DNA from 4 places in the Mesorhizobium sp. 113-3-3 genome. Region 4 is predicted to be linked to each of the others. Evidence: riboswitches for the same ligand, from Rfam matches in the RefSeq annotation. Region 4 holds a riboswitch; each other region holds the start of a gene.

Region 1 (7,241 bases), 3.1 Mb from region 4:
CTTGGCTATTCGTACAAGGTGGTGGAAACCAAGGGTGTCCATTTCGTCACGCCAAAGAAGGTCAAGGGCTCAGGAGCCGGAACCCGTGCACCATCAACCGGACCATGCCCAATCTGCCAGTTCGAAACCAATCCGCATCATGACGCTAGGAAGCATCGTAGCCAGCCGGAAGGCCAGAAGAAGCCATTCACGGCAGAGGAATTGACGACATTGGGTTTGGTCAAAGTTTGAGCGGTGAAGGCCGCTAAACCCAAGCGGGAAACTCTGGAAATGTTGGACGGAAGAAAGGTCTTTTCGGCCGACAATTGGAAAACCATCTGGCAGGCCAGAGGTGATCCAGACGGCAAGAGTCACCGCAAGGTTTTCGACAATCCGGTTCCTTGTCATCCTTCAGGGTTCCTAACCCTAAAAAACCGCTGATACACACTTCACAAAGAACCCCGGCAAGTCCGGGGTTCTTGTGGCTCTAAGGTTCTATCTCGACATACCGGCAGTTGGCGTAAAATTTTCCCACCTGCCACGTGAAGTGGTGTTCCGATTGATCGGTAGCCGAACAGGTTTCGCCAATGATGTTTTGGCCCTTCGGATTGGTCACTATGGACTTGGCGGTGTAATTCCAGAAACTATCAGCTTGCGGATCATCCGGCTTCGAAAATTCGCTGTACTCAATCGTGCCACATGAGTCGCCAGTTTGAATGGTCGATTGCCAGCGTTTGGTTGAAAAATTAAGGGTGAAGGTCTTATCGAACTTCCAATTGCTGATTTTGCATGTGGAGTTGGCCAAATCTTCGCTTGCTCTGGCCATTGCCTCAGCGTTGGTTCGGTCATGGCTTTTGCAAAAATCGGCAAAGGCTTTCATCATTTTCAGGGTGTCAGCTTTAGCTACTGGCGGCTGCTTGGCCCAATTTTCTTCGAAACCCTTCTTATCGGCCACTTCGGCTGGTGCTTTTCCGCTTTCCAAAGCCTCCACAATGCCGGGATAGGAATCGCATCCCTTGAATTCAGAAGCTGGAGCTTTGAGCAAATCACCCACACCTTTTGCAATGCGTTCTGCCGCTTTCGTCTCGTCCGGTTTGCTAACGGTCGTCTGGGTGAAGTGGCAATGCATCTGATCCACAACCGGTGCATCGCATTCAGCGGTGATTGCGCTTTTCTCGTCGGCATTCAGAACGTAAACGGTGTTTGGCGGGATGTTGTCGGCAAAGGCATTGGTGGATGACATCGATAGGGCGGCAACTATCAAAGCCGCCTGCACTTGAGCACTCATACGAAATCCCTCCACCAGTTAGAGACATATCATTGGGCGTGTTGGTCTGAAAGGTTCGGAAAAACCCACGGAACGCCGGGAATCCGGGCTTTTCTGCTTTCAGGAATTGACCAAACCATGTTCATGGTGATCACCGGCGAGGGCAAGCTGGCCGGCGGCCTGCTGGTCTCGGCCGGCAACGCACTTTTGTTCATGGCGATCTTCTGGGGCAAGGCCGGAAAACGCTTTGGCGGTCGGCGCACCATGACATTTGCTTATTTCGCCATGTCGGCGATGCTTCTGGCCGCAGGCACTGTCGGCGAAACCGTGCCGCTGCTCACCGGCGCTTTCCTGCTGTGCGGCGCGTTCTTCACCATCGCGCTCGATGCGCTGGGGTCGACCGCCTTCATGCGTTCGGTGCGCTCCTATGAGCGGGCGCAGATGGCGGCGGTCTACCGCACCTATCTCGACTTTTCCGAGCTGACGCCGCCGCTGGTCTATTCCGTCGTGCTGGCCTTCTTCGGATTGGGCTCGGTTTTCGTCACGCTCGGCCTGCTGGCGGCGGTGTGCGGCTTCGTCACCTGGCGCTATCTGCCGAAGTCGCTTTGATCTTCAGGGCTTGGGTGCAAGTGCGCCATGGCGCTCGCGCACCCAGTTGTGGAAGCGGTGCAGCTCATACTCCTCGGGCATCAGTACGCCGGCGGCGTGGCGCATCGAGCGCAGGCCTCTCTGGTTGACCTCGCAGATCGCCGCGTCCTCTTCCAGCACCTGTGAGCCAAAGGCGACGATGTTGTCGATGTCGGTCACGGCCAGCGCCTCGGGCGCGAAGAGCCATTCCGCGACAAGCTCCGTCTGTTCGGGACCGAGCGGCACCAGGCGCACGGTCCTAACATAGTCGACATGACCGACGATGAACATCGACGGCAGGCTGGTGGCGTAGGTCTGGCCGGCGGCGCGTTCGGCTGGTGTCAGGCCTGAGAAGACCGGCCCATGCGTCTTGCCGTCACTCGACCATGTTTCGGCGCCGGCGCGCAGGCCGCCGGAAAATTCCGGCGCGTCATTGTCGGCGTGGCGTGTCCATTCGGGATCGTCGTGCCGGCTCATCAGGCCGCGGCCATAGATCGGCACCAGCCGCGACAGGTCCTTGTGCACGCCCGGACAATGCAGGCACTCGTTGAAGTTTTCCCAAAAGATCTTCCAGTTGCAGTGCATCACCTTGCGCAGCACATGGCCCGATAGCAGCGTTTCCAGCGGCCAGTTGCCGAGATCGCCGGAGGCCGGGTCGAAGGAGGCCTGCGCGGAGCCCGCCGCATCCTCCTGCAGATTGACGAAGACGAAGCCGCGCCACACCGAGAGCGCGACGCGATAGAGCGGATGGTCGGCCTTGTCGAAGCCGTCCGGCAGCGATTTTGAAGGCACGCGTACGAGGTCGCCGCGCTGCGAATAGGACCAGGCATGGTAGGGGCACGTGATCAGCCGCGCCTTCAGCCGGCCTTCGCTCTCCTGGCAAAGCTGCGAGCCGCGATGCCGGCAAGTGTTGTGGAAGGCACGCAGTTCGCCGGTGTCGTCGCGCAGCACGATGATGTCCTGCGTGCCGATGCGGAATCGGCGGAAGGCCAGCGGCTCTGCCAAATCGGCCTCGCGGCAGACGAGCAGCCAGTTTTTGTACCAGATGGCGTCGAGGTCGCGCTGGTAAGCCGCTTCATCCCAATAGGCCGACGTGGGCAGGGTCGATTCGACCTGGGTCAGGCCATTGTAAGGGGCGCGCTCGCTGGCAGTGGGCTACATGGCTGGCTTCCTGTGAAGCGATCAGCCGACACCCGGCCAGGAGAATTGTCAATTGTCGTGCCTGGAGACGGCATGGCGCAATCGCGCTGGTTGTCGGCGGAATTTGGTTTGCCGCGTGTCGCGATTTTCCCTATAGTCATGCAGTCGTCGGTTCCGTTTTGGAGCCAAGAGGGAATGCGGTGCGGGCGAAGTTCTTGCCCAATGCCGTGGCTGCCCCCGCAACTGTGTGCGGTAGTCCTCTCCATATGCCACTGAAGATTCGTCTTCGGGAAGGTGGGGAAGGGCGCTGATCCGCGAGCCAGGAGACCTGCCGACGACGGCAAAACTGACAGGCCCTCGGGTGGAGGGTGAAAGGACAAGATATGAATACCGCTTCCGTCTCCCTCGGCGCCTCCGTCTCCTCGCAGTCGCGCTTCATGCAGCTGGCGCTTGCCGCGCTGCTCGGCACGTTCATCATCGGCTTTGTCGGCTTCTCGCATATCGAAGCGGTCCACAATGCCGGTCATGACAACCGGCATTCGATGGCGTTTCCCTGCCACTGACGAGGATCTGACATCATGAATCTGTTTCGCAACGTCGTGTTCATCGCGGCGATAGCAGGGCTCGTGGCCGGCGTCGTCCTCGCCTGCATGCAGGCCTATGCCACCGTGCCGCTGATCCTCAAGGCGGAAGTCTACGAACAGGCCGAAGGCGGCCACAGCCATGACCATGCCGCCGCGCCCGCGGCGCCGGCCAATGCTGCCAGCGGCAACGCCATGAGCTCTGCCGCGCCGGCGGCATCGAACGCCATGAGCGCCGCCACCCCGGCTCCGGCCGTTGCCGCTGCTCCGGCCGAAGACGAGGGCTGGGCGCCGGCCGACGGCTTCGAGCGCTTCGCCTTCAACGTGATGTCCAATGTCGTCACCGGCATCGGCTTCGCGCTGATCCTGGTCGCAGTGTCGGAATTCGCCGGCGGCATCGGCAATTGGCGCCAGGGCGTGTTCTGGGGCCTGGCCGGCTTTGCCATCTTCACTTTGGCGCCAGGTCTCGGCCTGCCGCCGGAACTGCCGGCCATGCCGGCGGCGGACCTCACGCAGCGCCAGATCTGGTGGGTGGCGACCGTGATTGCAACCGCTATCGGGCTCGGCCTGATCGCGTTCCGCAAGTCGCTGCCTCTGGCCATCCTAGCCGTGGCGCTGATCGTTGCTCCGCACATTGTCGGCGCGCCGCAGCCCGACAGCTTCGAGACGCCGATCCCGGAAGGCCTGCATCACCAGTTCGTGGTGGCGGTGACGCTGACCAATCTGGTGTTCTGGCTGGTGCTCGGCGCCGTCGTCGGCGTGGTGCGCGGACGCTTCACCGGCACCGCGACCAGCCTGCGCGACAGCTTTGCCTGATCGCAACGAACTGACCTTCATCATCGGCGGTGCGCGCTCCGGCAAGAGCGCGCATGCCGAAACCCTGGCGACGGCCTTGCCCGCGCCATGGACCTATATCGCGACAGGCCAGGCCTATGATGACGAGATGCGCGAGCGCATCGCGCTGCACCGCTCGCGGCGCGGCGAGGGCTGGACGACAGTCGACGCACCGCTCGATCTTGCCGCCGCGCTCGAGGCGTTGCCCGACAACCAGCCGGTACTGGTCGACTGCCTGACGCTATGGCTGACCAATCATATGCTGGCCGATCACGACGTCGTCGCCGAGTGCCGGCGGCTGGCGGATGTGTTGTCGCGGCCGCGCGGACCCTGGTTCGTGGTCTCCAACGAAGTCGGGCAAGGCATCGTGCCCGACAATGCCCTGGCGCGCCGTTTTCGCGATGACGCCGGCCGGCTCAACCAGCATGTCGCTGCAATTGCAGATACGGTGCTGCTGATGGTGGCGGGGCTGCCGCTCAAGGTGAAGTGACATGACCGACATCGACAATAAGGACGAAGAGCGCCATCGCGCCAAGATGGCCAAGCGCAAGGCCGTGCAGGATGCCGAGGTGGCGGCCAAGACGATCGAAAAGGGGTTGTTGATCGTTAACACCGGTCCGGGCAAGGGCAAGACCACGGCCGCCTTCGGCCTGGCGCTGCGGATGCTCGGCTATGGCAAGCGCGTCGGCGTCGTGCAGTTCATCAAGGGCAAATGGCACACCGGCGAGAAGGATGCGTTTGCTGCCTTCGGCGATCGCGTTGTCTGGCACGCGATGGGCGAGGGTTTTACCTGGGAGACGCAGGATCTGAAGCGCGATATCGCGGCCGCCGAAACTGCCTGGGCCAAGGCGCTGGAGTTGATCGCCGATCCCTCGATCAGCCTTGTCGTGCTCGATGAACTCAACATCGCGCTACGCTACGATTATCTCGATCTCGACAAGGTGGTTGCCGAGCTGAAGGCGCGCCGCGAGGGCCTGCATGTCGTCGTCACCGGCCGCAACGCCAAGCCGGCGTTGGTCGAAGCGGCGGACCTGGTTACCGAAATGGGCGTGACCAAGCACCACTTTTCAGCAGGCGTGAAGGCGCAGCAGGGGATAGAGTTCTAGTCGCTTGGCAAGCGGGAGCGTTGTTTTTGGAACAAGCTGTAATCGTCTATCTTCGTCTCAATGACGGTCAGTTTGGAACGCTGCGAGAGCACGAACCCGTTCGCGCGTTGGAGGAACGGTTAGAGCAAGCCGTTGGAAGTGCTTCGGTCGGAGAGTTTGACGGCGATTTGTTTGGTGAGGGTGAGTGCGTCCTCTACATGTACGGGCCAGATGCTGAACGACTTTTTGCCGTGATCGAACCTATATTGAAATCGTCTCACGTGGCTGCCGGCGGGTATGCGATCAAGAGGTTCGGCGAGGCAGCTGATCCAAGCGCAAAGGAAATCCGCGTCACTTGGTAGGTTGGGTTTCGATCTACTCAGGCCAAGATGACGACGACCGAAACCAGCCCAAACAGCGCGATCAGCAGATAGTCGGCCATGCGGTAGAGTTTCAGCGCCCGCCGGATGTCGCCGCTGTCCACGTCGCGGCGGCCGCCTTCGCCCATGAAGGCGTCGTCGACCATGATGCCGCCATAGCTGCGCGGCCCGGCAAGCGCCAGGCCAAGCGCGCCCGCCATGGCCGCTTCCGGCCAGCCAGCATTGGGTGAGCGGTGCTTTTTCGCATCGCGCCACACCGCCTGCCAGGCGCTGGCGGGATCGGCACCCTTGACCAGGAAAGACGCCAGCACGATCAGCAGCGCCGTCAGCCGCGACGCCGGCAGGTTGATCCAGTCGTCGAAGCGCGCCGCCGCCCAGCCGAAAGCCTCGTGGCGCGGGGTGCGGTGGCCGATCATCGAATCGGCGGTGTTGGCGGCCTTGTAGGCGGCGCCGCCGGCCAGCCCGCCGAGACCGGTCCAGAAGGCGGGCGCGACGATGCCGTCGGAAAAATTCTCAGCCAGGCTCTCGATCGCCGCGCGGCAGACGGCGGCGCGGTCGAGCGCTTCGGGATCGCGGCCGACGATGCGCGAGACGGCGACACGACCCATGGCGAGGCCGCCCGAATCGAGCGCGTCAGCCACGGCCTCGACATGTTCGTAGAGGCTCTTTTGCGACAGAAACGATGTTGCCAGAAGGACGGCGATAAAGAATCCCAGGGGAACGAACCAGAGCAGGACAAGCTGCACGCCGAGGCCGATCACCGCCGGAACCAGCACGATGAGCAGCAGCGCCTGGACGCCACGTTGGCGACGCAACGCGTCGGGATCAGTGGCGCGGTTGAGCCTCAAGTCGAGAAAGGATATCAGCCTGCCGAACCACGTCACCGGATGGCCGATGGCGCGGAAGAGCCAGTCCGGGTAACCCAGGACGAATTCGACGGCCAGTGACAGGAAAGCGATCAGGACTGACATGAAGCTTCTTGAAGGAGCGGTGGACCATGGTGGAAGTCTTGGCCGGGCGAGGGCGCTTTTCCCCAACGCCCCTCAGCCTTTCGTCGACCTTTCGACCGGTATCAACCCGCACTCCTACCCGCTTTTCGACCTGCCCGCCACCTCGCTGTGGCGATTGCCGGAAGCCGCGCGGGCGCGCGAGCTGACGGAGATCGCCGCCAGCACCTATGGCGCGCCATCGCCGGCCAATGTGGTCGCGGCGCCCGGCACGCAGATCCTACTGCCGCGCGTGGCGTCTCTGGTCAGACCCGGCAAGGCATTGGTGCTGGGACCGACCTATGCCGAACATGCGCGCGCAGCGGCGATCGCCGGGCATGAGGTCACCGAAGTCACCGATT
Region 2 (7,241 bases), 2.2 Mb from region 4:
GACGGACGTCGAGCGCCTGGCCCGCCCGCAGGATTGCCGGCCCCATGCGGTCGAAGAAGATGAACGGCCCGACCAGACGCCTCCTGGCGGTCGGCAAAGCGCGACGGACCTCAAAGCCGCCAATGTCCTTGGCGTTCGGGATAACCATCAGCTCGATCTGATCGCTGGCAAAGGCGTCGCCGGCTTCAGGGTCTTTCCCCGGGAAGAAGCTCATGAACTCTCCTTGTCAGCGCGCGATGGCCATTTTGGCGGCATCAGGCGAAGCGGATCGCCGCCTTTGCCCGCAATTTGGCCGCCACCTCTTCACGATTGCGCGGATGCTGGTTGGTTTCGAGTGAATCAAGAAGTTCGCGCGCCGATGCCGCGATGGCTTCGACGGCGAGATCGAACGCATGCTGGTTCTGTTTCGACGGCCGTGTCGTTCCGCTCAGCTTGCGGACGAACTGAAGGGCAGCGTCGCGGACTTCGTCATTGGTTGCGGGCGGGTCAAAATTGAACAGGGTCTTGATGTTTCTGCACATCGTTTCCGTATCTCCTATTGTCCTGGAGCCGTTTCAATCGGGACGAGCTTAATCCTCAGCCATGATCGTGTCCAAAAACCGGTAAGGCAAGACCGCCATTCAATCCGCGTCGAGCGGCTCGGTTCCGACCGGCTTGCCGTCGCGCGACAGCCTGATCTTCTCGACCTTGTCCTCGGCGGCCTTCAGCAGCCGGTCGCAATGCGCCTTCAGCGCCTCGCCGCGCTCGTAGATGCGGATCGACTGGTCGAGCGGTACGTCGCCGCGCTCCAGATCATCGACGATCTTCTCCAGCGCGTCGAGCGCCTGTTCGAAGCTCATCGCCTTGACGTCTTCGTTGGTTTCACCAGCCATCATTCACCCTTTCATCAGTCGCCCGACATGGGCGGCGACCGAAAATGCCAGTCCCTGCAGATCGTAGCCGCCCTCGAGCAGGCTGACGAGCCGGTTGCCGCTGTGGCGCGCGGCGCGCTGCATCAGCTGGCCGGTCGCCCAGTCGAAATCGTCCTCGGTCAGGTTGATCTCGGCCAGCGGGTCGCGGTGATGCGCGTCGAACCCGGCCGAGATGATGATCAGATCGGGCGCGAAATTGTCGAGCGCCGGCAGCACGCGCGACAGGAAAGCATCGCGAAACACCTCGCCGCCGGTCCGTGGCGCCAAGGGCGCGTTGACGATGTTGCCGACGCCGGTCTCGCTCTTCGCGCCGGTGCCGGGATAGAGCGGCATCTGGTGCGTCGAGCAATAGAGCACCGAGGGATCGTCCCAGAAGATATCCTGGGTGCCATTGCCGTGATGGACGTCCCAGTCGACGACCGCGACGCGCTCGGCGCCATGCTTCTTCTGCGCATAGCGGGCCGCGATCGCCGCCGTGTTGAAGAAGCAGAAACCCATCGCGGTGGTCTTTTCGGCATGGTGACCGGGCGGGCGGGCGGCGACGAAGACATTGTCGGCGCGGCCTGCAAAGACATCGTCGACGGCGGCGTTGGCGGCGCCGATCGCGGTGATCACCGCCTGCCAGCTCTTCGGGCTGGCGGTGGTGTCGGCATCGATACGGGCAAGGCCCTCTTCGGGGATTGCGGCGCGCACGCGGGCGACGAAATCGGCGGGGTGCGCGTAGAGGATGGTGGCCTCGTCGCCTTCCGGCGCCTTGACGCGATCAAGCGCGGCAAAGGCCTCGTCGTCGAGCACGCGCTCGATGGCGCGCAAGCGATCCGGCCGCTCGGGGTGACCGGGCGGCGTGATGTGATCCAGGAAGATCGGATGGGTGTAGAGACGAGTGGCCATGCCCCCTATCTAGTGCCCCGGCGCCGCGATGGCCATGCATTGCGGCTTGATGACTGGGGAAAATCGCGCCTGCGTCCATTGGCGTCGCTACGGGGATTGGCGCCGCCAAGGCTTCGGCGTAAGGTCGCAGCCACTGCCTGGTGCCCGCCAGTCTGTTTGTTTAGTCGCATTCTGCGACGCCGAGTGATTCCACTTGGCTGCAAATGCTCTGGCGGGAGAATCGGGAACACGGTTGAATTCCGTGGCGTGCCCAACGCTGTGAGGGGGACCGCGCCGGTAAATGCCACTGTCGATGACGGGAAGGCACCGGACGTGGGTTGATCCCGAGCCAGAAGACCGGCCTGGCAGGCATCGTCATCCGCATGGTCAGGCGGCTGGCATTGATTGCAATCGCAAGGGGACAAGCGATGCCGAAAACCATGACCGCTCCTATGGGCGACGGATTTGACCAGATGGCACGCGATGCGGTCTACCGCGCCATGTTCACGCGGCGCGATGTGCGCAGCCATTTCCTGCCCACAGGGCTCGACGACGAGGTGTTGGCAAGGCTGCTGCTTGCCGCCCATCATGCACCGTCGGTCGGCTTCATGCAGCCGTGGAATTTCATCGTCATCCGCGATGCCGCGCGACGGGCTGATGTGCGCGACCTGTTCCTGGCCGCGCGCGAACAGGAACTGCCCGAAATCGATGCGGAAAGACAGGGGCTCTACCGCAAGCTCAAGCTCGAGGGCATCTGCGAAAGCGCCCTCAACATCTGCATCACCTGCAACCGCCGGCGCTCGCAGGGTTCGCCGCTGGGGCGCTGGCACAATCCGGAGATGGATCTCTACAGCACGGTCTGCGCGGTGCAGAATTTCTGGCTGGCGGCGCGCGCCGAAGGCGTCGGCGTCGGCTGGGTCAGTATCATCGAGCCACAGGCGCTGAAAAGCCTGCTGTCCATTCCGGAGCACGTGACGCCGATCGCCTATCTCTGCGTCGGCCGGGTTTCCGAGTTCGCGCCCAAACCCGACCTTGAAACGCATGGCTGGGGCCGGCGGCTGCCGCTGCCCGAACTGATCATGAGCGAGACGTTTTGCGGGCAAGGCGAGGCATCGCTCAAGTCAGCGGTGGCACACCTAAACACCGCCGCCTGCGCGCCCGCATGTGCCCCCGATCAACGCGTTGCGCCGGCCGTGCCCCAGCGCGAGCCGCCAAAGGAGGCCAATGCCTTGTCCTTCAGTTCCCTGAACTTCGACGACGCCTCGGCCAGCCTGATGTCCCAGGCCGGATCGGGCACCTGGCCGGCGATGGTCTTGAAATAGACCTGCATCAGGCAGGCGATTGCGAAGGGTTCGATGAAGGCCGCCTTGAAGGCCCAGGCGAAAACGATGGCGAGCACGAAGGCCCAGCCGGCGAGTTGTCCGGGCATCATGAAGAGAATGGCGCCGGCCGGGGCCAGCATCAAAAGGAAGATCACGAAGGACACGCCCCACATGATGACCGCCAGCCAGACGGCGTTCTTCACCATGGTCTTGCCGTTCTGGGCGTAGAGCACGACGCCTTGCCTGGCGGTTTCGAAGGGCGAGGACGAATTGATGCGGATGTTGTAGCCGAGGATGATCTCGTCGACATAGGTCAGCGACAGGCGGATCACCGTGTTGATGAAGGAGACCAGGCCGCTCAAGCCAGGTATGGGCAGGAAGGCGGCGATGCCGCCGAGCAGGCCGGTGATGGCGCGGATGGCGCCCTTGACCAGCTGGTCGACGACGAAAAGGATGTTGGCCTCGGCGAAACGCTCGGTCACGACCTGCCTGGCATAGGCGATCTGGTTCTGGCCATCGGGCACATCCCGGCCGTCGATCAGATGGACCATGACGGCGATATGGCCGGCCTTGACGACGTAGAGGATGTATTCGCGGATCCAGTAGACGGCGATCGAAACCACGCCGAAGCCGACCACGCCGCCCCACAGGGCAAAGGACATCGGCCCGTCGGGATCCGTGGAGATATGGCCGACGCCATAGCCGACCGACGCGCCGGTGCCGGTCGCCACGATGTAGGCCAGCGTGATGCCGAAATAGACGATCATGCGAAAGACAATGAAAGGCCAGGTCCGCATCATGATGGACACCGACCTGCCGATATCGAAATCCCACATGTCCCGAATCTCCCCTCCAGAGATGGCTGGGGAGGATGCGCTCAACCCGGGGATTGTCAATCGCGGGCGGTGGACAGCGGCGCGCGCAAAGGGGATTTAGCTCTGCTGCGAAGCCGGTTTTCTGAGCAGTCCCTCGAGCAGTTGCTTGAACGCTGCAACCACCATCTTAGACGTCGCTTCGGGGTCGTTCGAATTGGCGATCCGCTGCGCCGCCTGGCTGCTCGCCCCATTGATCAGCCGCGCGGCGGTCTCGGGGTCGACGTCCGGGACGACTACCCCTTCCCCCTGCAGCGCGGTCAGATGATCGGTCATTGAACCAACGCAGGCATTGGCATTCGACCAAAGTGCTGGATCACCCAGCACGGCCGGACCGTCGCGGAACATGATGCGCTGGATTTCCGGCTCGAGCGCCATTTCGATATAGGTCGTGCACTCGTCGACGAAATGCTGCCAGCGGTTCGGCGCTCGCGACGCGACCTCATTCACCCGGGCCGCCATCTCGCCGTCGATTTCGGCTATAACCGCCTGCAGCAGGCCCTTCTTGTCGCCGAAGTGATGATAGAGCGCGCCGCGCGTCAGCCCGGCGGATGCGGTGAAATCATCCATCGACGCCTCGGCATAACCGATCGTGCCAAAGGCCTGGCGGGCCGCGGCGATCAGCTTTGCACGCGTTTCGGCGATCATTTCCTTGCGGGGTCTGTGCATTTCCGCCTGGTCCTATTCACATACGTTTCGTATGCCAATTGACATACGCCGCGTATGCTCTATCTATTTCTCATACGCTTCGTATGTAATTGTCAAACCGGCCTTTGTCGAGGAACCATCATGCAAAACCCCTATTCGGAAATTTTCCGCGCCCCAGGAGCCAAGGGATTTGCAGCCGCCGGCTTCATGGCGCGCCTGCCGATCGCCATGGCGCCGATCGGCATCGTGGCGATGCTGTCGCAGACGCGCGGCGAATACTGGCTGGCGGGCGCCGTCTCGGCGACATTCGCGCTGGCCAACGCATTCCTGGCGCCGCAGATATCAAGACTGGTCGACCGCCTTGGCCAGACACGGATCGTCGTGCCCACGACAATCGTCTCCGTGCTCGCCTTCATCACGCTGGTTGCGGCCGCCAATCAGGACTGGCCGGTCTGGACGCTGTTCGTGTCGGCGCTGCTGGCGGCGGCCATGCCCAGCATGCCGGCCATGGTGCGCGCGCGCTGGACCGAGCTTTTCCGGGGACGGCCCGAGATGAACACCGCCTTCGCCTTCGAATCGGCGGCGGATGAGCTGGTCTATATCGCCGGCGCATCGCTGTCGGTCGGCCTGAGCGCCGCCCTGTTTCCGGAGGCGGGCATGCTGGCGAGCACGCTGTTCCTTGCCCTGGGCTCGACGGCCTTCATCCTGCAGCGATCGACCGAACCGCAAGTGCGAGCGGTGGACCATGGCTCGAGCGGCTCGGCGATCCGCCTGCGGCCAGTGCAGATCATCACCTTTGCCCTGATCTTCATCGGCGCCACCTTCGCAACGACCGAAGTGAGCACCGTGGCCATCACCAAGGAGCTTGGCCAGCCCGGCGCCGCCAGCCTCGTCATCGGTGTCTACGCGCTGGGGTCGTTCGTGCTCGGCATCATTGTCGGCGCACTCAACCTGCAGGCACCGCTGCAGCGCCAACTCGCCATCGCGGTCGCCCTGGTTGCGCTCGGCACGCTGCTGCCGCTCACCGCCGGCAGCGTGCCGCTTCTGGCGCTGACTGTCTTCCTCAGCGGCGTGGCGATCTCGCCGACCTTCATCACGGCCTTTGGCCTGATCGAGCGGCATGTGCCTGAAGCGATGCTGACCGAAGGCATCACCTGGGTGACCACCGGGATCGGCATCGGCATGGCGCTGGGCTCCTTCGCCGCCGGCGCGGTGGTGGATGCGTTCGGCGCGCAGAACGGGTTCTGGGTCTCCGTGGCATCAGGCACGATCGCGCTGGCCACCGTGCTCGCCGGCCAGCGCGTCCTGGCCACCCATAGATGCGAGCTGGACGGGTGCGAAGCCGCCGCCGTTCCGGCAGAGTGACAGCCAGGAGATGTGCAATTGAGATGAGGCCGACCGGCCTCATCTCAATATCGACATATCCTAGAGTATCTCGGTCTTGGCGATGTGGATGCCAAAGCCTTCGAGGCCGACATAATGGCGCTCGCGCGAGGCGATCAGGTTGATCGAGGAAATGCCGAGATCCTTCAGTATCTGCGCGCCGAGGCCGATTTCGCGCCATTCGTTCTCGCGGCGGCGGGCCTCTTCGTGATCTTCGCGGTCGCCGCTCAGCGGGCGCTTGCGCTCCTGGTGCGCGACGCCGACGGAGCCCTCCCTGAGATAGACGATGACGCCACGCTTGCGTTCGCCCATCGCCTTCATGATGCCGTCCAGCCGATGGCTGGTGCCGAAGACATCGGTCACTACATCCTCGGAATGCAGCCGCACCGGCACCTCCTCGCCATCGCGGATGTCGCCGAAGACGACAGCGACGTGATGCATCGTGTCCCAGGGCAGCGTGTAGGTGAAGACCTGCGCCTTGCCGCCGAGCGTGTCGATATCGGAGCATGCGACGCGCTCGACCAGCGTCTCCTTGCGCTGGCGGTAGGCGATGAGGTCGGCGACCGACACCTGCTTCAGGCCATGCTCTTCGGCGAAAGCCTGCACCTGAGGGCCGCGCTTGACGGTGCCGTCGTCATTGACCAGTTCGGAAATGACCCCGATCGGCGGCAGGCCGGCGAGCTTGCAGAGATCGACCGCCGCTTCGGTATGGCCCGAACGCATCAGGACGCCGCCCTCGCGCGCGATCAGCGGGAAGATGTGACCGGGACGGACGAAATCGGAAGCGCCGACATTGCCATTGGCAAGGTTGCGCACGGTGAGCGTGCGGTCGTCGGCCGAAATGCCTGTCGTCGTGCCATGCTTGAAATCGACGCTGACGGTGAAAGCGGTGGTGTGGGCTGAATCATTGTCGGCGACCATCGGCTGCAAATTGAGCCGCTTGGCTTCCTCGCGCGGCATCGGCGTGCAGACGATGCCGGAGGTGTTGCGCACGATGAAGGCCATCTTTTCCGGCGTGCAGTGGACGGCGGCGACGATCAGGTCGCCCTCGTTCTCGCGCCCGTCATCATCCATGACGACGACGATCTCGCCGCGTTCGAAAGCGCGGATGGCTTCGACAATCTTCTTCTGGTCGTAAGGCATGGACGCTCGCTTTGCTCGCAGGGCAGTAGGGGAATAGGGCAGTAAGGCAGTAGGGGAAAGCAAAAATTTGGCTGTCTGGGCGCTGGGCGTAG
Region 3 (7,241 bases), 2.7 Mb from region 4:
GGCACGACAAGCATCAGGAAGAAGCGGCCCGTGCGGCGCTTCTTCTTCGGCGCCAGGACCGGCTCCACGGGAGGAGCGACCGCGACAGGAGCGGCAGCCGGCTGGGCCGGCGCTTCCATCTCCACCTTGGCGGCATTTTCGTCGACTTTGGCTACCGCGTTCATGCTGCTGCGCCTTTCGTAGGCTCGACTTTTTCCGAGATATCGCCGTCGGCGAGATTCTGCGCCATCGCATCGAGCGCCCTGATCAGCACGCGCCGATCCTCCGGCGAAACGCCGACAAGCGATTCTTCATAGACTTCACCGGCCAGACTCTTGACCTCGGCATAGGCGGCGCTCGCCTTGGCGGTCGGGAAGATCATGCGCACGCGACGGTCGGCGGCGTCGGCGCGGCGCTCGATCCAGCCGCCCTCCTCCATCCGGTCGACGAGACGCGAGACACTGATCGGCTCGATTTCGAGCAATTCCGCGAGCCGGGCCTGGGTAACGCCCTCTTCCTTGGCGACGCGCACCATCAGGCGCCATTGCGCCGACGACAGGCCGAGCCCGCTGGCGCGCGTTTCGAAACGCTTGCGCATCAGCCGCTGCACGTCGTGGATCAGAAATCCCAGTCTGTCTATGCCATCAGAAACCATGAGCGATACATATAATAAGCGTGCTTACTATTCAAGATGCCACGTCGCGATGAGAGCCGGCAAATGTGCAAGACGGTCGTGCAACGCCATCTTGGTTAGCGATTGGTGAACGCCCTTGCCTCCGAAGGACAGCCGGACAGGTGGAGCGCGCCGTTTCACAGGCGGTTTCGCACGACCAGCGTGACGACGAAGAAGGCGCCGAGCGAACTGGTGATGATGCCGATCGGCAGTTCCTGCGGCGGCAGCAAGGTCCGCGCCAGAAGATCGCTTGCAAGCAACAGCACGGCTCCGAACAGCGCACAGCTGGCGATCAGGCGCAGATGCAGCGGACCGGCCAGCGGCCGCGACAGATGCGGGATCATCAGCCCGACAAAGCCGATGACGCCGGCGACCGAGACGAGAATTGCCGTCGAGAAGGCGGCGACGAGAAACGTTGTCCTGCGCATCCTCGCCACCGGCACGCCAAGGCTTTCGGCGGCACTTTCACCGGCCAGGAAGGCGTCCAGCCGGCGGTGGTTCCAGAGCCCGTAGGCCGCGATCGTGCCGGCGCCCAAGGCGCCCAGCCAGACATTGTCCCAGCGCGCCAGACCGAGCCCGCCCATCGTCCAGAACAGTACCGAATGGGCGGCGCGCTGGTCGCCGGCAAAGACCAGATAGTTGGTCACGGCCGTGAACAGGAAGGAGACGGCAAGGCCGGCAAGGATCAGCCGTTCGAGTCCCTGCCCCCTCACCCGCGCGACCAGCAGCAGGACGATGCAGGCGGCCAGTATGCCGCCGGTGAAGGCGGCTACTGGCAAGGTCCAGATCCCAAAGCTGTCGCCGAAGACGGTGATGACGGAAACAGCGCCGGCGGCAGCCCCCGACGACAGGCCGAACAGGAAGGGATCGGCGAGATCGTTGCGGGTCACGGTCTGCAGCAAGGCGCCTGTGATGCCAAGGCCGCCGCCGACACAGACCGCCAGGATCGTGCGCGGCAGCCGCAGGTCAACGACGATCTTGCCGACCGGACCCGACACCTGATGCCCGTTCAACCCGACGGCATGGCCAAGCGAGGCGATGACGTCGCTCAGCGGGATCAGCGTCGATCCATAGGCGATCGACATGAGCACGAGGGCGACGACCGCCACCGTGCCCGCCACCATCGCCAGCGCGAATGCCTTGTGCCCTGAAAGCGCACCGGGCCCGGGGGCAAGAAGCATCAGAACGCTTCCGGATGCATCGCCTTGGCGATCTTGCCGATCGCCTCGATGTTGGCGGGCCCGGGCGTCAGTTCGGCGTAGCGCAGCGCCACGAAGCGCTCGTTCTTGACCGCGTCGGTCTCTTTCATCGCCGGATGGGCCTTCAGGAAATCGAGCAGCTTCTTGTAGCCGCCGCCATCCTGGTAATCGAGCAGGATTAGGAATTGCGGGTTGCGCGACGCCACGGTTTCCCAGTCTGTGTTGCCCCAGCTGGTGTCCATGTCGGCCATGATGTTGTCGCCGCCGGCCGCCGTGATCATGGCGCTGGGGATGGCGAATTTTCCGGCGGTGAACGGCTTGTCCTCACCGGAGTCGTAGAGGAACACACGCGTCCCCTTGGCGTTGCCTACCTTGGCGGTGATATCGGCCAGTTGCGCCTTCCAGCCGGAGACGAGCTTTTCCGCGTCCGCCTCCTTGCCAAAGATCTTGCCGAGCTTTTCCACGTCGCCATACAGAAGATCCATCGAGGCGGCGGGGCGGTTCTTGTCGAGATGGACGCAGCTTTCGCTCAGCACCAACGTCTTGATGCCGTGCGGGGCGAGCGTGTCGGGCGTCACGTCGCCGCCGGGCTTCATGCCATAGTACCAGCCGGCGAAGAGGAAATCGGGCTCGACGGCGACGAGATTCTCGATCGTCGGGTATTTGGGCGCGAGTTCCGGGATGGCGCCTTGCTCGACCTTGAATTCGGGACCGACCTTGTACCATCCGGTGATGCCGGTCAGGCCGACGATCGACGGCTGCAGCTTCAGCGCGAAGGCCATCTCGGCCATGTTGAGATCATGGATGACGGCGCGCTTGGGCGGCGCGTCGAAGGTCAGCGGCTTGCCGCAGCTGTCGACGGTGACCGGGAAGGCGAAGGCCGTCGAGGCCAGCAGCGAGAAGACGAGCGACAGTGCAAGACGTTTCACGGATTTTGCTCCTAGGTTGAACTGTGTCGGAAGAAGGGATGGGTTTCGATCAGGAAGGCGGCGCGGCGCGGTTCGGAACATCGAAGACCGTCAGTTCGCGGTCCTCGGTTGGATGGCGCAGGCGAAATACGTCGACACCGAAAATCTCGCGGATCAGTTTCTGGGTCAGCGCCTCGCGGGGTGCTGCCAGCGCATGCAGCCGCGCTTCGTGCATCACCGCGACCCGGGTAGCGAAGGGCGTCACCAGAGCCAGATCGTGCAGCACCGCGATCACCGTCATGCCGAAGCCGGCGACGAGTTCGAGCAGCTCGCCACGGGCGCGCGGATCGAGATGGTTGGTCGGCTCGTCGAGGAACAACACTTTCGGTTGCTGCGCGATGGCGCGCGCCAGCTGGGCGCGCTGGCGTTCGCCGCCCGACAGCGAGCCGATCGTGCGGCCAAGCAGCGGCAACAGGCCGGTCCGGCGCAGCGCGTCGACGACGATGTCGCGCTCCTCGCTCCTGCGTCTGCGGCCCGCATGCGGGACGCGGCCGAGTTCGACATAGTCGATCACCGCCAGCCGCGGGTCCGGCTGGTCGGTCTGGCCGACGACGGCGATGTGCAGCGCGCGCTCGGCGGTCGAGATCCTGTCCATCCGGCACCCGCCAAGCTTCACCTCGCCCGAACTTGGCCTGAGTATGCCCGACAGCATGCGCAGCAGCGTGGTCTTGCCGGCGCCATTGGGGCCGATGATGGCAAGGCGATCGCCCGCAGCGATAGACAGGCTGACGGCGTGGACCAGATCGCGGCCATTCGCCATGGCGCAGAGGTCGCGGGCTTCGAGAAGCGGAATCGTCATCGGTTGTTGCCCGCGCACTTGCCCGGTCCGGGGATGCGGGCCAGCGTCTTGCCGGCCAGTCGCGGCGGCCGTTGTCCGGAATTGCACCAGCCGTCGGCGAGCGAGGCGTAAAGCCTGGCAAATCGCACGAGATCGCCGGCATCGGCCTCGGCGTCGATGGAGCCGAAGAGATAGGAAGCCTTGCCTGGAGCCTGGAAGGCCACCGTGAGCGGCCGCGCGCAGCCCGCCATGCATTCGACGCCTTCGACCGTGAAGCTATGCGCCACGGCGGGCTCATGGTGGGCCGTGAGCCGGGACCGCAAATCGGCACACAGGCCTTCGCCCGACCTGATCCCGGTCGGGATGTCGCGGCAAAGCGTGCACACGATGATGCGATGATCGATGGCGCCGTCCAACGTTCCGTCACTTTCCAAAACTGGCGACGGAAGGATGTTGGCGAGCCGGCCGACAAGACCGACGTCCACGTCTCCTCCCGGCACACCCCGTCCGGTCAACTCAGTGATGGCAGGTCTCCTGGCTCGCGGGTCTCAGCGCAATCCTGCCTTCCCAGCCTTGCCGGCCAGTGGCATGTCGGATCTTGCTCACCGCTTACAGTTGCGGGGGCAGCCACGGCATCAACCTTTTGCGGGTCTCACCGTGTTCCCTTTTCACCCCTCGCCTTTCGACTCGGGGACCATCACCACGCCATCGTAGATTCCCGCCGATCGCGCCGCAACGGTTTTTGGTCCGATCTCGAATGCGCCGGCAAAATCATCTAATTTGTTATAACGTTACATACACAGTCAGGCAACGATGTCAATCAGGGCCGCTACATAGAAGCGCTTTGGATCTTTGTTTTCGATGCTTAGCGACATGCACTAGCCAAGGGCGAGTCTGACGCCTTCGGCGAGATGCTCCGCATCGGCCTTGTTCTCGAACGGAACGCCGCGCAGCGCATAGTCGATCGGTAAAAACGGATCGCCCTCCTCGATGAGGACGATCTGCCGCCGCGCCTTCTCCATGTCGCCCATCTGCGCATAGCAGGCCGCCAGCCTTGTGCGGATCCAGGGCGCCGGGCGCGTCGCCAGCTCCAGCGCTTCCGCCGCCTGCCGGTATTCCCCCATCATATAGAGCGCGAGTGCCCGGTCGAACTGGTACCAGTGCGGGTGCAAGGGATCGATGCGGATGCCGCGCGCCAGCCAGTCGAGCGCCTCGAGCGGCCGGCCGCGCATGGTCAGCAGCATGCCCATCTGCCCGATGCTGTCGGCATCGTAGGGGTTGAGCTGCAGCGCGATGCGCAAATGATGTTCCGCCGCTTCGTGGTCGCGCATATAGAGGCGGATCAGCGACTGCACGCGGTGACCGGTCGGCTGGTCCGGCGACAGAGCGAGGCCCTTGTCGGCAAGGTCGCGCGCATTTTCCAGCACCGCATCTCTGGCACGTCCGAACTCTCCGTCCAAAGCCCGCACCAGGGCAAGATAGGTATAGGCCAGGCCGTAGTTCGGGTCCTTGGCGATGGCCGCCTCGAACAGGATTTCCGCGCTGCGCTGGTCGGTCTGTGCGGGATCGCGCAACATCGCAAAGCCACGCAGCAGAAGCTCGTAGGCGGCAAGGCTGGTTATCGGCTTGCGTGAGGCCTGTTCCAGCCCGGCATTGGCGACCCTCGTGACCAACCGGCTGACGATCTGCTCGACGATCTGACGCTCGATCGCGAACAGGCCATCGCCCTGCGACTGGTAGCGGTCGCCCCAGAGCTGGCTGGCGGTGGCGATGTCGATGAGGCTGACGGCCACGACGACATGCTCGCCCTGCCGGCGCAGCGAGCCCTCAACCAGATAGTCGGCACCGATACGGGCACGGATCTGCGGCCACTCGGCGCGGCCATAGGAGCCGAAAGAAAAACTTGAGTTGCGCGCCAGCACGGTGACCGTGCCGAAGCGAGCGACGCCGTTGATGAGATCCTCGGCGAAACCGTCGACCATGGCCTCGTCGACCGGGTCCCCGCTCTCGTTGCGGAAGCGCACCACCGCCACGATCGGCTGGGCGCCGATCTTCGGCGCGGCTTCCATCCCGGCCGCCAGCATATAGCCGCGCTTGGAGACCGTGCGCACCATCTCTCCGCCCAGCACCTTGCGGATTTCGCGCACCGACTGCGTCAGCGAATCCTCGGTGACATAGACGCCCGGCCAGACGGCATCCATCAGCTCCGACTTCGGCACGACCCGGCCCATGTTGCGGGCAAGGTGCGAGAGCAGCGCATAGGCCTTGGGGCGCAGGAACAGCGGCTCGTTGACGTCACGCAGCGTGCCCATGGCAAGGTCGAGTGTGAACCCGCCAAACCGGAACACCTGGTCGGCAACCGCGGCAGTCATCGGGACACCCCTTCCCCGGGCATGGGATCATGCCGCATCAATTCCCACGTCGACGCGGCACGGACACATGCATTATTGCCCAATGCGCAATTTCGATCAAACTGGCCGTCGACACGGTCAGTAATGTCGGCGCGCCAATGCGAGGAACCATGAACCCGACCGAGAAAGCGCTGTGGTTTGTCGAAAGCCATCTGCCGGAGGCGATCTCGCTGGACGACGTCGCGGCAAGCAGCGGCGTGTCGCGCTTTCATGTGACGCGCGCCTTCGGCGCCGCCACCGGCCGCTCCGTCATGGGCTATATGCGCGCGCGGCGCTTGAGCGAGGCGGCGCGCAGGCTGGCCGAAGGGGCGCCCGACATCCTCTCGGTTGCGCTCGAGGCCGGCTACAACTCGCATGAGGCCTTCACCCGGGCTTTCCGCGACCAGTTCGGCACCACGCCGGAGCTGGTGCGCGCGCAAGGCTCGACCAACACGCTCGACCTCGTGGAGCCTATCCTGATGGACCAGTCCTTTCTCACCAACCTCGAGCCGCCGCGCTTCGAGACCAGCCGGCCGTTCCTGATCGCGGGGCTGGGCGAACGCTACAGTTGCGAAACCAGCGCCGCCATTCCGATGCAGTGGCAGCGCTTTGGCCCGTATATCGGCAACATTCCGGGCGAGACCGGCGACGTCGCCTATGGCGTCTGCGTCAACGGCGACGATGCCGGGAATTTCGACTACATCGCCGGCGTCGAGGTCTCGGACTTTTCCGACCTTCCCCGAGAGTTCAGCCGCGTTCGGGTACCCGCGCAGAAATATGCGGTGTTTTCGCATCGCGAGCACATCTCGACCATCCGCCGCACGGTCAACACGATCTGGAACAAATGGCTGCCGGCCTCAGGGCACGAAATAGCGGACGCGCCGGAATTCGAACGCTACGGCCCGGAGTTCGATCCGCGCAGCGGCAATGGCGGGCTGGAGATCTGGATACCGGTCAAGGGTTAATCGGCACTACAATTTCAAATCCCAGGTCTGACCGACCAGATCCTTGCCGAAGGAATGGTGGCGCTCTTCATCGATCAGCCTGAAGCCGGCCGCCTGGTAGATGCGACGGGCCGAGCCCAGTATGTCGTTGGTCCAAAGCGTCAGCGTCTTGTAACCCTTGGCTCGCGCGAAGGCGATGCATTCGTCGACAAGGCGCGCGCCGATGCCAAGGCCGCGGGCCGAAGGCTCGACATAAAGCAACCTGAGCTTCGCCACCTCGGGCGACTTGCGCACGACGAAGACCGAGCCG
Region 4 (7,241 bases):
CAAGGTGATGATCGACGAAGTGCTGTCGCACACGGCCGACATCCATCCCTGGTTCAAGGAAAGCCGGTCGAGCCGTAGCAATGCCAAGGCCGACTGGTATGTCTGGGCGGACGCCAGGCCCGACGGCACGCCGCCCAACAACTGGCTGTCAATCTTCGGCGGATCGGCCTGGCAGTGGGACACCAGCCGCCAGCAATATTACCTGCACAATTTCCTGGCCGAGCAGCCCGATCTCAACTTCCACAATCGCGAGGTGCAGGACGCGCTGCTCGACGTCACCCGCTTCTGGCTGGAACGCGGCGTCGACGGCTTCCGGCTCGACACGATCAATTTCTACTTCCACAGCCAGGGCCTGGAAAACAATCCGCCGCTGCCGCCGGAAGAGCGCAACGACCAGACCGCGCCGGCGGTCAATCCATACAACTACCAGGATCATCTCTACGACAAGAGCCGCCCGGAAAACCTCGGCTTCCTGGAGCGCTTCCGCGCCCTGCTCGACGAATATCCGGCGACCGCCGCTGTCGGCGAGGTCGGCGATTCGCAGCGCGGGCTGGAAGTCGTGGCCGCCTACACAGCCGGCGGCAAGCGCGTGCATATGTGCTATTCCTTCGACTTCCTGGCGCCGGAAAAGATCAGCGCCGCCAAGGTCCGCTCGGTGCTGGAAGCCTTTGGCAGGGTCGCCAGCGACGGCTGGTCGTGCTGGGCGTTCTCCAACCATGACGTGATGCGCCCGGCCTCGCGCTGGGCCGCCGGCGAAGCCGACCCTGTCGCCTATCTCAAGGTCATCTCGGCCTTGCTGATGTCGCTGCGCGGCTCGGTCTGCATCTACCAGGGCGAAGAACTCGGGCTCGGCGAGGCCGAGTTGCGCTTCGAGGACCTGCAGGATCCCTATGGCATCCGCTTCTGGCCGGAGTTCAAGGGCCGCGACGGCTGCCGCACGCCCATGGTGTGGGACGGCGGCGCCAAGAATGGCGGCTTCTCACAGGCCAAGCCCTGGCTGCCGGTGCCGGCCAAGCATCTGGCGCAGGCGGTCAATGTCCAGCAGGGCGACCAGGGTTCGCTGCTCGAGCACTACCGGCGCTTCCTGACCTTCCGCCGCGCCCATCCGGCGCTGGCCAAGGGCGACATCACCTTCATCGAGAGCGAGGGCGACACCGTCGCTTTCACGCGCCGCGCCGGCAACGATGAGATCGTCTGCGTCTTCAACCTCGGCGCCGGGCCGGCCAAGGTTGACCTTGGCAGCCGATCCCTGCAACCTTTGCCGGGGCACGGTTTTTCCGGGCAGGCGAACCCCGGTTCGATCGAGCTTGGCGGCTACGGTGCCTGGTTCGGGCGCATAGACTGAAATCCTTGAGGAAATCACTGGGAGGAAACCAATGGCCGATGTCAATCTGAGACAAGTGAAGAAGTCCTACGGCAATCTCAACATTCTCCACGGCATCGACCTTGATATCAAATCGGGCGAGTTCATCGTCTTCGTCGGTCCGTCCGGCTGCGGCAAGTCGACCTTGCTGCGCTCTATTGCCGGGCTCGAGGAAATCACGTCGGGCGAGCTCAAGATCGATGGCGACGTGGTCAACGACGTGCCGCCGTCCAAGCGCGGCATCGCCATGGTGTTCCAGTCCTACGCGCTTTATCCGCATATGACGGTCTACGACAACATGGCGTTCTCGATGAAGATCGGAAAGGAAAACAAGGCCGAGATCGACCGCCGCGTGCGCCAGGCCGCGGAAATCCTGCAGCTGACCAAATATCTCGACCGGCTGCCCAAGGCGATGTCGGGCGGCCAGCGCCAGCGTGTCGCCATCGGCCGCGCCATCGTGCGCAATCCGAAAGTGTTCCTGTTCGACGAGCCGCTCTCGAACCTCGACGCCGCGCTGCGCGTCGCGACGCGCATCGAGATCGCCAAGCTCAAGGAATCGATGCCCAACACGACGATGATCTATGTCACCCACGATCAGGTCGAGGCGATGACGCTGGCCGACCGCATCGTGGTGCTGAAGGACGGCCATGTCGAACAGGTCGGCACGCCGATGGACCTTTACAAGAAACCCGGCAATCTGTTCGTCGCCCAGTTCATCGGCTCGCCGGCCATGAACATCCTGCCGGCAACCATCGACAAGACCGGCAACCCGACAGTCGTCAGCCATGTCGGCGGTCGCAAGGCGACGGTGCCGATCACGACGCCCGCCTCGGCCAAGGGCGCGGCGGTCAGTTTCGGCGTGCGGCCGGAAGACCTGATCATCGCCAGCGATACGGAGTATCTGTTCGAGGGAACGGTCGACTATGTCGAGCAGCTTGGCGAGGTCCAGCTGGTCTATGTCGACATCGGCCGCGCCGACCTGCCGCTGGTGACCAAACTGCCGGGCAATGTCGAGGTCAAGCGCGGTTCGACATTGCGGCTGAGCGCCAACGCCGAGGACCTGCATATCTTCGACGCGGACGGACATTCCTTCGCGCTGCAAAAGCCGGAAGCAAAAGCGGCCTGAGGCCGCACGCACTGCCGGGTCAAAGCGACACAAAAAAGAGCGGCGGGCTAGGCTCGCCGCTCTTTCTTGGAAATCAGCTTCGGCTGTTAACGGCCGAAGAGGTTCCGGTCGCTGCCCTGAGGAGCGGACTTCTGCACGTCGCCCGACGAATTGAGCAGCTTGTAGACAGGCGAGCCGTTCTCGCGAATCGAAGCCGTACGCGAGTTGTCGATCGAAGTTACGGCGGGCTGGTTGGCGCCATCGGAGCCATAATTGTCACTGCCCGCGAAAGCACTGCCGGGGATAGCCAGAACGGCGGCGGCAGCAAGGATGATCTTGTTCATTTTAGTCTCCTGAATTTCTTAAGATCGGCCGGAGCAGCGAGCGGAAAGCCCGCCGCTAGCCGCGATCGGTTGTTAGTTGTTGCCGAAAAGGTTGCGGTCGGAGCCCTGCTGAGCAGGAGCCTGGGTGGCCGGAGCCGACTTGCCGACCGAAGCCGTGTAGGAATTGTCGACCGCAGCGGCCGGCTGGTTGGCACCGTTGGAACCGTAGTTGTCGCTGCCGGCGAAGGCGCTGCCGGAAATGGCCAGGACGGCGGCGGCAGCAAGGATGATCTTGTTCATGATAGTCTCCTGAATTTCTTGAGGTCAGCCGTGGCAGCGGGCGAAAAGCCCGCCACCAGCCGCCATCGGTTGTTAGTTGTTGCCGAACAGGTTGTGATCGGCGCCCTGGGCAGGCGTCTGAGCAGCCGGTTCCGACTTCTTGGTCGAAGCGGTGTACGAGCTGTCGACAGCCGTGGCTGCGGCGGCATTCGAACCATAGTGGTCGCTACCAGCGAAGGCGCTGCCGGAAATTGCCAGAAGGGCGGCGGCAGTGAGAACAATCTTTTTCATTTTTAGTACTCCAGTATTTTTTCCGTCCGTCTAGCGGCGTGTCTTGGGATTGAAATCGCGTCGTTCGGACAGCCCCGATGTGGGAAAGCCCTCTCGCCGTTTCCAATCACGAAGTTGTTCCGTGTGGACCAAGGATTCACCACTTGAAATTGCGCCAAGGCGGTCCACGTGAAACATTTTCCTACTTGATATCAGACTGTTAGCTAAAACCAGTGCTGCGATCACCAACTGTATCGGGGGCCCGTCGTTCACACCGTCCTGCACGCACCGTCAACAGAAACGAACCGTTCGGTTCGATTTTAGACTTTGCTAATAGTCACTTTTCGATACCGTTAACCTTTTTTGCGCCGGTTCCGGGTCGATCTTGCCGAACGGCACCGCCGCCACCGGGGGCGATTTTCGTGAGGGCTGTCCGTGCCCTGTTCGTTGCGCATGCGTGTCGCGCCACATGGATGCGATGTCGCTTTCATGCCGATGTCGCAAACGCTGTCGTGATTAGATCATGTCATCTCAGGTGCCGCTTCGTGACGACGGGGCGGAGAATTGGGAAGCCGGTCAAAGTCCGGCGCTGCCCCCGCAACGGTGGTGGAGTTCAAGTCGCAACGGGAGACCACTGGGCGAAAGCCTGGGAAGGTGTCGCGACCGTCCGCAAGGACACTCCAGAGCCCGGAAACCAGCCCGAGATTTTTGAACTCGACTGATCGCGGTGGGCGGTCAAGAGGCGGACGGCGCATGCCCGGCTTTTGCCGTTCTGCGTCTAATCCTTCCTCAATCACCACCAGTTCAGTCCTTGAAGCATGAGGACAGGACATGGATGCGCGCAACGATATGCTGAGGCTCTTGAACGGCCGCAGAGAGGGCTTCTCGCTCGAGCAGCCCTTCTACACCGATCCCGATTTCTTCAAGCTCGACATGGAGCTGATCTGGTATCGCGACTGGCTGTTCATCGGCCATGATTGCGAACTTCCCAAGCCCGGCAGCTTCATCACCGTGCAGATCGGCGACTATCCGGTCGTGCTGGTGCGCGATCAGCAGGGCAAGATCAATGCCTTCCACAATTCCTGCCGCCATCGTGGCAGCCGTGTCTGCAACACCGACAGGGGCATGGCCGCCAAGCTGGTCTGCCCCTATCACCAGTGGACCTATGAGCTGGACGGAAGGCTGCTGTTTGCCCGCCAGATGGCCGACGGTTTCGACAAGAGCCAGTTCGGCCTGAAGCCGGTCGCCTGCGAAAGCGTGGCCGGCTATGTCTTCATCTGCCTGGCCAAGGAGCCGGCCGACTTCGCGCCGATGCGGGCGATGATCGAACCCTATCTCAAGCCGCACCGGCTCGGCGAAGCAAAGATCGCCTTCGAGAGCACGATCGTCGAGAAGGGCAACTGGAAGCTCGTCTGGGAAAACAACCGCGAGTGCTACCATTGCGCCGGCAACCATCCGGAGCTGTGCAAGACCTTCCCGGAAGCCCCGACGGTGACCGGCGTGCAAGGCGCCGACAGCGATCCGGAGATGCTGGCGCACTGGGCCAAATGCGAGGCCGCCGGCCTGCCGAGCAAGTTCCGCATCGACCCGGCCGGGCAATACCGCGCCACCCGCGCGCCGCTGCTGCGCGACGCTGTCAGCTACACGATGAACGGCAAGCGCGCGGTGAAGAAGAACCTGTCTGACACGGTCTCGGCCGATCGCATCGGCACGTTGATGCACTATCACTACCCGACGACCTGGAACCATATCCTCATCGATCATGCCGTCACCTTCCGCGTGCTGCCGATCAGCGCGACGGAAACGGCGGTGACGACGAAGTGGCTGGTCCACAAGGATGCGGTCGAGGGCGTCGACTACGATCTTGCCGAACTCACCCATGTCTGGACCGAGACCAACGACCAGGACCGCCGCATCGTCGAGGAAAACGCCTTCGGCATCCTGTCGCCGGCCTATGAGCCCGGTCCCTACTCGGAGCTGCACGAGGGCGGCGTGATCCAGTTCGTCGACTGGTACGCGCGCTTCATCGGTCCGCGCCTTGCCGATGACGGCCGGCCTGCGCTGCGCAGTGTCGCTTGAGAGGTTGAGGGATGAACGCGATGACTGACCTTGGCCTTTATCGCCATCTTGATCAGATGGCGCCCTGGAACGACAGGCTGCAGGTGCTGGAAGTGATCGGCGTCAGCGACGAGGCGCCTGACGTCAAGACCTTCACCTTCCGCTCCGACAACCAGACCTGGTTCCGCTACAAGCCGGGCCAGTTCGTGACGCTGGAACTGCCGACGCCGGACGGGCCGCTGATGCGCACCTATACGCTGTCGTCCTCGCCGTCGCGGCCGTTCTCGATCGCGGTGACGGTGAAGGCGCAGGCCGGCAGCATCGGCACACGCTGGATGTTCGATCATCTGGTGCCCGGTTCGCACGTCAAGGCCTATGGGCCGAACGGCGACTTTTCGCTGCACAGCCACCCGGCGGCCAAATATCTGTTCATCTCGGCCGGTTCCGGCGTGACACCGATGATGTCGATGCTGCGCTGGCTGAACGATTGCGCGCCGTGGACCGATGTCGGCTTCGTCAACTGCGCGCGACGCCCGGAAGAGATCATCTTCCGCAAGGAGCTCGAACTGCTCGGCGGCCATATGCCGGGCCTGTCGCTCGGCTTCATGATCGAGGAACGGTCGAGCCGCGAGGGCTGGTACGGCCATATGGGCCGCATCGACGCGATCCGGCTGCCGCTGCTGGCGCCCGATTTCCGCGAACGCGAGATCTTCTGCTGCGGTCCGGATCCTTTCATGCGCGCCGTTCGCGGCATGCTGGAAGCCGCCGGCTTCGACATGACGAAATACCATCAGGAGAGCTTTGCCGCACCCGTGATGGAGGAGGTCCCGGCACCGTTCGCGTCGCCCGGCGAAGACGGCGTGGCCGTTCCCGTCGAAGCAACACCGATCCGCTTCGCGCTTTCGGATGTCGATGCCGAGTGCGTCGCCGGGCAGACCGTTCTGCAGACGGCGCGCGCCTCCGGCGTGCGGATACCCGCGGCCTGCGAATTCGGCCTGTGCGGAACCTGCAAGGTGAAGAAAGTCTCGGGCGCCGTCGAAATGAGCCACAATGGCGGCATCCTCGATCACGAGATCGATGACGGCTTCATCCTTGCCTGCTGCTCGAAGCCGCTGTCGGCGCTCGAAATCGAGGCGTAACAGCGGTCGGGAGGACCCTGCATGGCGGCCTTGCCAAGCAGTGGCGGCTGCTTGATAGGAACGTGGGTCAAGGTCGGCTCATAAGCCGTTCTCGTGCGGCTTGGTCACCCGCCGCAGCGTCAGATTGATCCTACCGCCATTCTTGAGCAGCGCCGAGGTCGAGGGATAGATGCGGTCGACACCGTGGAAGGCGAGACGGCCCTCGCCGCCAAGCACGACGACGTCGCCGCTCTTCAGCCTGAACGATTTGGTGGCGCCGTCGCGCGTCGTCTGGCCGACCCTGAACAGGCAATCATCGCCCAGCGACACGGAGACGACGGGCGCCGAAAAGTCGGCCTCGTCGCGATCCTGGTGCAGGCCCATCTTTGCATCCGCCGTGTAGAAATTGATCAGACAGGCCTCCGGCGGATTCGGATATCCCGACACCTGCCGCCACAGATCGAGCAGGCCCTGCGGAATCGGCGGCCATGGCTCCCCGGTCAGCGGATGCGTCGGCTGGTAGCGATAGCCGCGCTCCTTGTCGGTGACCCAGCCGAGCGGGCCGCAATTGGTCATGCGCACGCTCATCTCCTTGCCGGTGCGCGGCATGGCCGGCACGAACAGCGGCGCCCGCTGGACGATGCCTCTCACCGCCTCGACCAGCGCCTCTTGGGTGGCGCGGGAGAGATAGGCCGGCATGTGGCGGACGCCGTTGGGCAGAACGA

The links. A riboswitch is a leader RNA that binds a small molecule or an ion and turns the genes downstream of it on or off. The one in region 4 is predicted to bind cobalamin.
Region 1: another riboswitch for cobalamin. It lies ahead of JG746_RS17335 (CbtB domain-containing protein); the one in region 4 lies ahead of JG746_RS01970 (aromatic ring-hydroxylating oxygenase subunit alpha).
Region 2: another riboswitch for cobalamin. It lies ahead of bluB (5,6-dimethylbenzimidazole synthase); the one in region 4 lies ahead of JG746_RS01970 (aromatic ring-hydroxylating oxygenase subunit alpha).
Region 3: another riboswitch for cobalamin. It lies ahead of JG746_RS23565 (DUF1636 family protein); the one in region 4 lies ahead of JG746_RS01970 (aromatic ring-hydroxylating oxygenase subunit alpha).

The regions. Positions count from the first base shown of each region.
Region 1 covers NZ_AP023243.1:3,560,814-3,568,054, forward strand. Annotated here, with positions in the region: gene JG746_RS17315 (hypothetical protein) at 1-231, shown strand, start outside; gene JG746_RS17320 (hypothetical protein) at 467-1,267, opposite strand; gene JG746_RS17325 (MFS transporter) at 1,385-1,855, shown strand; gene JG746_RS17330 (aromatic ring-hydroxylating oxygenase subunit alpha) at 1,859-2,995, opposite strand; cobalamin riboswitch at 3,166-3,363, shown strand; gene JG746_RS17335 (CbtB domain-containing protein) at 3,397-3,576, shown strand; gene JG746_RS17340 (CbtA family protein) at 3,592-4,410, shown strand; gene cobU (bifunctional adenosylcobinamide kinase/adenosylcobinamide-phosphate guanylyltransferase) at 4,403-4,918, shown strand; gene cobO (cob(I)yrinic acid a,c-diamide adenosyltransferase) at 4,920-5,534, shown strand; gene JG746_RS17355 (hypothetical protein) at 5,561-5,875, shown strand; gene cbiB (adenosylcobinamide-phosphate synthase CbiB) at 5,893-6,864, opposite strand; gene cobD (threonine-phosphate decarboxylase CobD) at 6,863-7,241, shown strand, end outside.
Region 2 covers NZ_AP023243.1:5,295,094-5,302,334, forward strand. Annotated here, with positions in the region: gene JG746_RS26005 (pirin family protein) at 1-214, opposite strand, end outside; gene JG746_RS26010 (DUF2277 domain-containing protein) at 255-521, opposite strand; gene JG746_RS26015 (exodeoxyribonuclease VII small subunit) at 621-872, opposite strand; gene JG746_RS26020 (histone deacetylase family protein) at 876-1,802, opposite strand; cobalamin riboswitch at 1,967-2,160, shown strand; partial or broken gene bluB (5,6-dimethylbenzimidazole synthase) at 2,255-2,839, shown strand; gene JG746_RS26030 (hypothetical protein) at 2,956-3,939, opposite strand; gene JG746_RS26035 (TetR/AcrR family transcriptional regulator) at 4,036-4,644, opposite strand; gene JG746_RS26040 (MFS transporter) at 4,765-5,988, shown strand; gene ribB (3,4-dihydroxy-2-butanone-4-phosphate synthase) at 6,049-7,149, opposite strand.
Region 3 covers NZ_AP023243.1:4,796,247-4,803,487, forward strand. Annotated here, with positions in the region: gene JG746_RS23540 (HlyD family secretion protein) at 1-164, opposite strand, end outside; gene JG746_RS23545 (MarR family winged helix-turn-helix transcriptional regulator) at 161-634, opposite strand; gene JG746_RS23550 (FecCD family ABC transporter permease) at 790-1,833, opposite strand; gene JG746_RS23555 (ABC transporter substrate-binding protein) at 1,833-2,780, opposite strand; gene JG746_RS23560 (ABC transporter ATP-binding protein) at 2,830-3,618, opposite strand; gene JG746_RS23565 (DUF1636 family protein) at 3,615-4,013, opposite strand; cobalamin riboswitch at 4,105-4,311, opposite strand; gene JG746_RS23570 (winged helix-turn-helix domain-containing tetratricopeptide repeat protein) at 4,476-5,969, opposite strand; gene JG746_RS23575 (AraC family transcriptional regulator) at 6,119-6,952, shown strand; gene JG746_RS23580 (bifunctional helix-turn-helix transcriptional regulator/GNAT family N-acetyltransferase) at 6,959-7,241, opposite strand, start outside.
Region 4 covers NZ_AP023243.1:433,802-441,042, forward strand. Annotated here, with positions in the region: gene bglA (beta-galactosidase BglA) at 1-1,345, shown strand, start outside; gene JG746_RS01950 (ABC transporter ATP-binding protein) at 1,377-2,489, shown strand; gene JG746_RS01955 (DUF680 domain-containing protein) at 2,576-2,812, opposite strand; gene JG746_RS01960 (DUF680 domain-containing protein) at 2,885-3,091, opposite strand; gene JG746_RS01965 (DUF680 domain-containing protein) at 3,164-3,361, opposite strand; cobalamin riboswitch at 3,857-4,057, shown strand; gene JG746_RS01970 (aromatic ring-hydroxylating oxygenase subunit alpha) at 4,172-5,419, shown strand; gene JG746_RS01975 (hybrid-cluster NAD(P)-dependent oxidoreductase) at 5,440-6,537, shown strand; gene JG746_RS01980 (alpha-ketoglutarate-dependent dioxygenase AlkB family protein) at 6,616-7,241, opposite strand, start outside.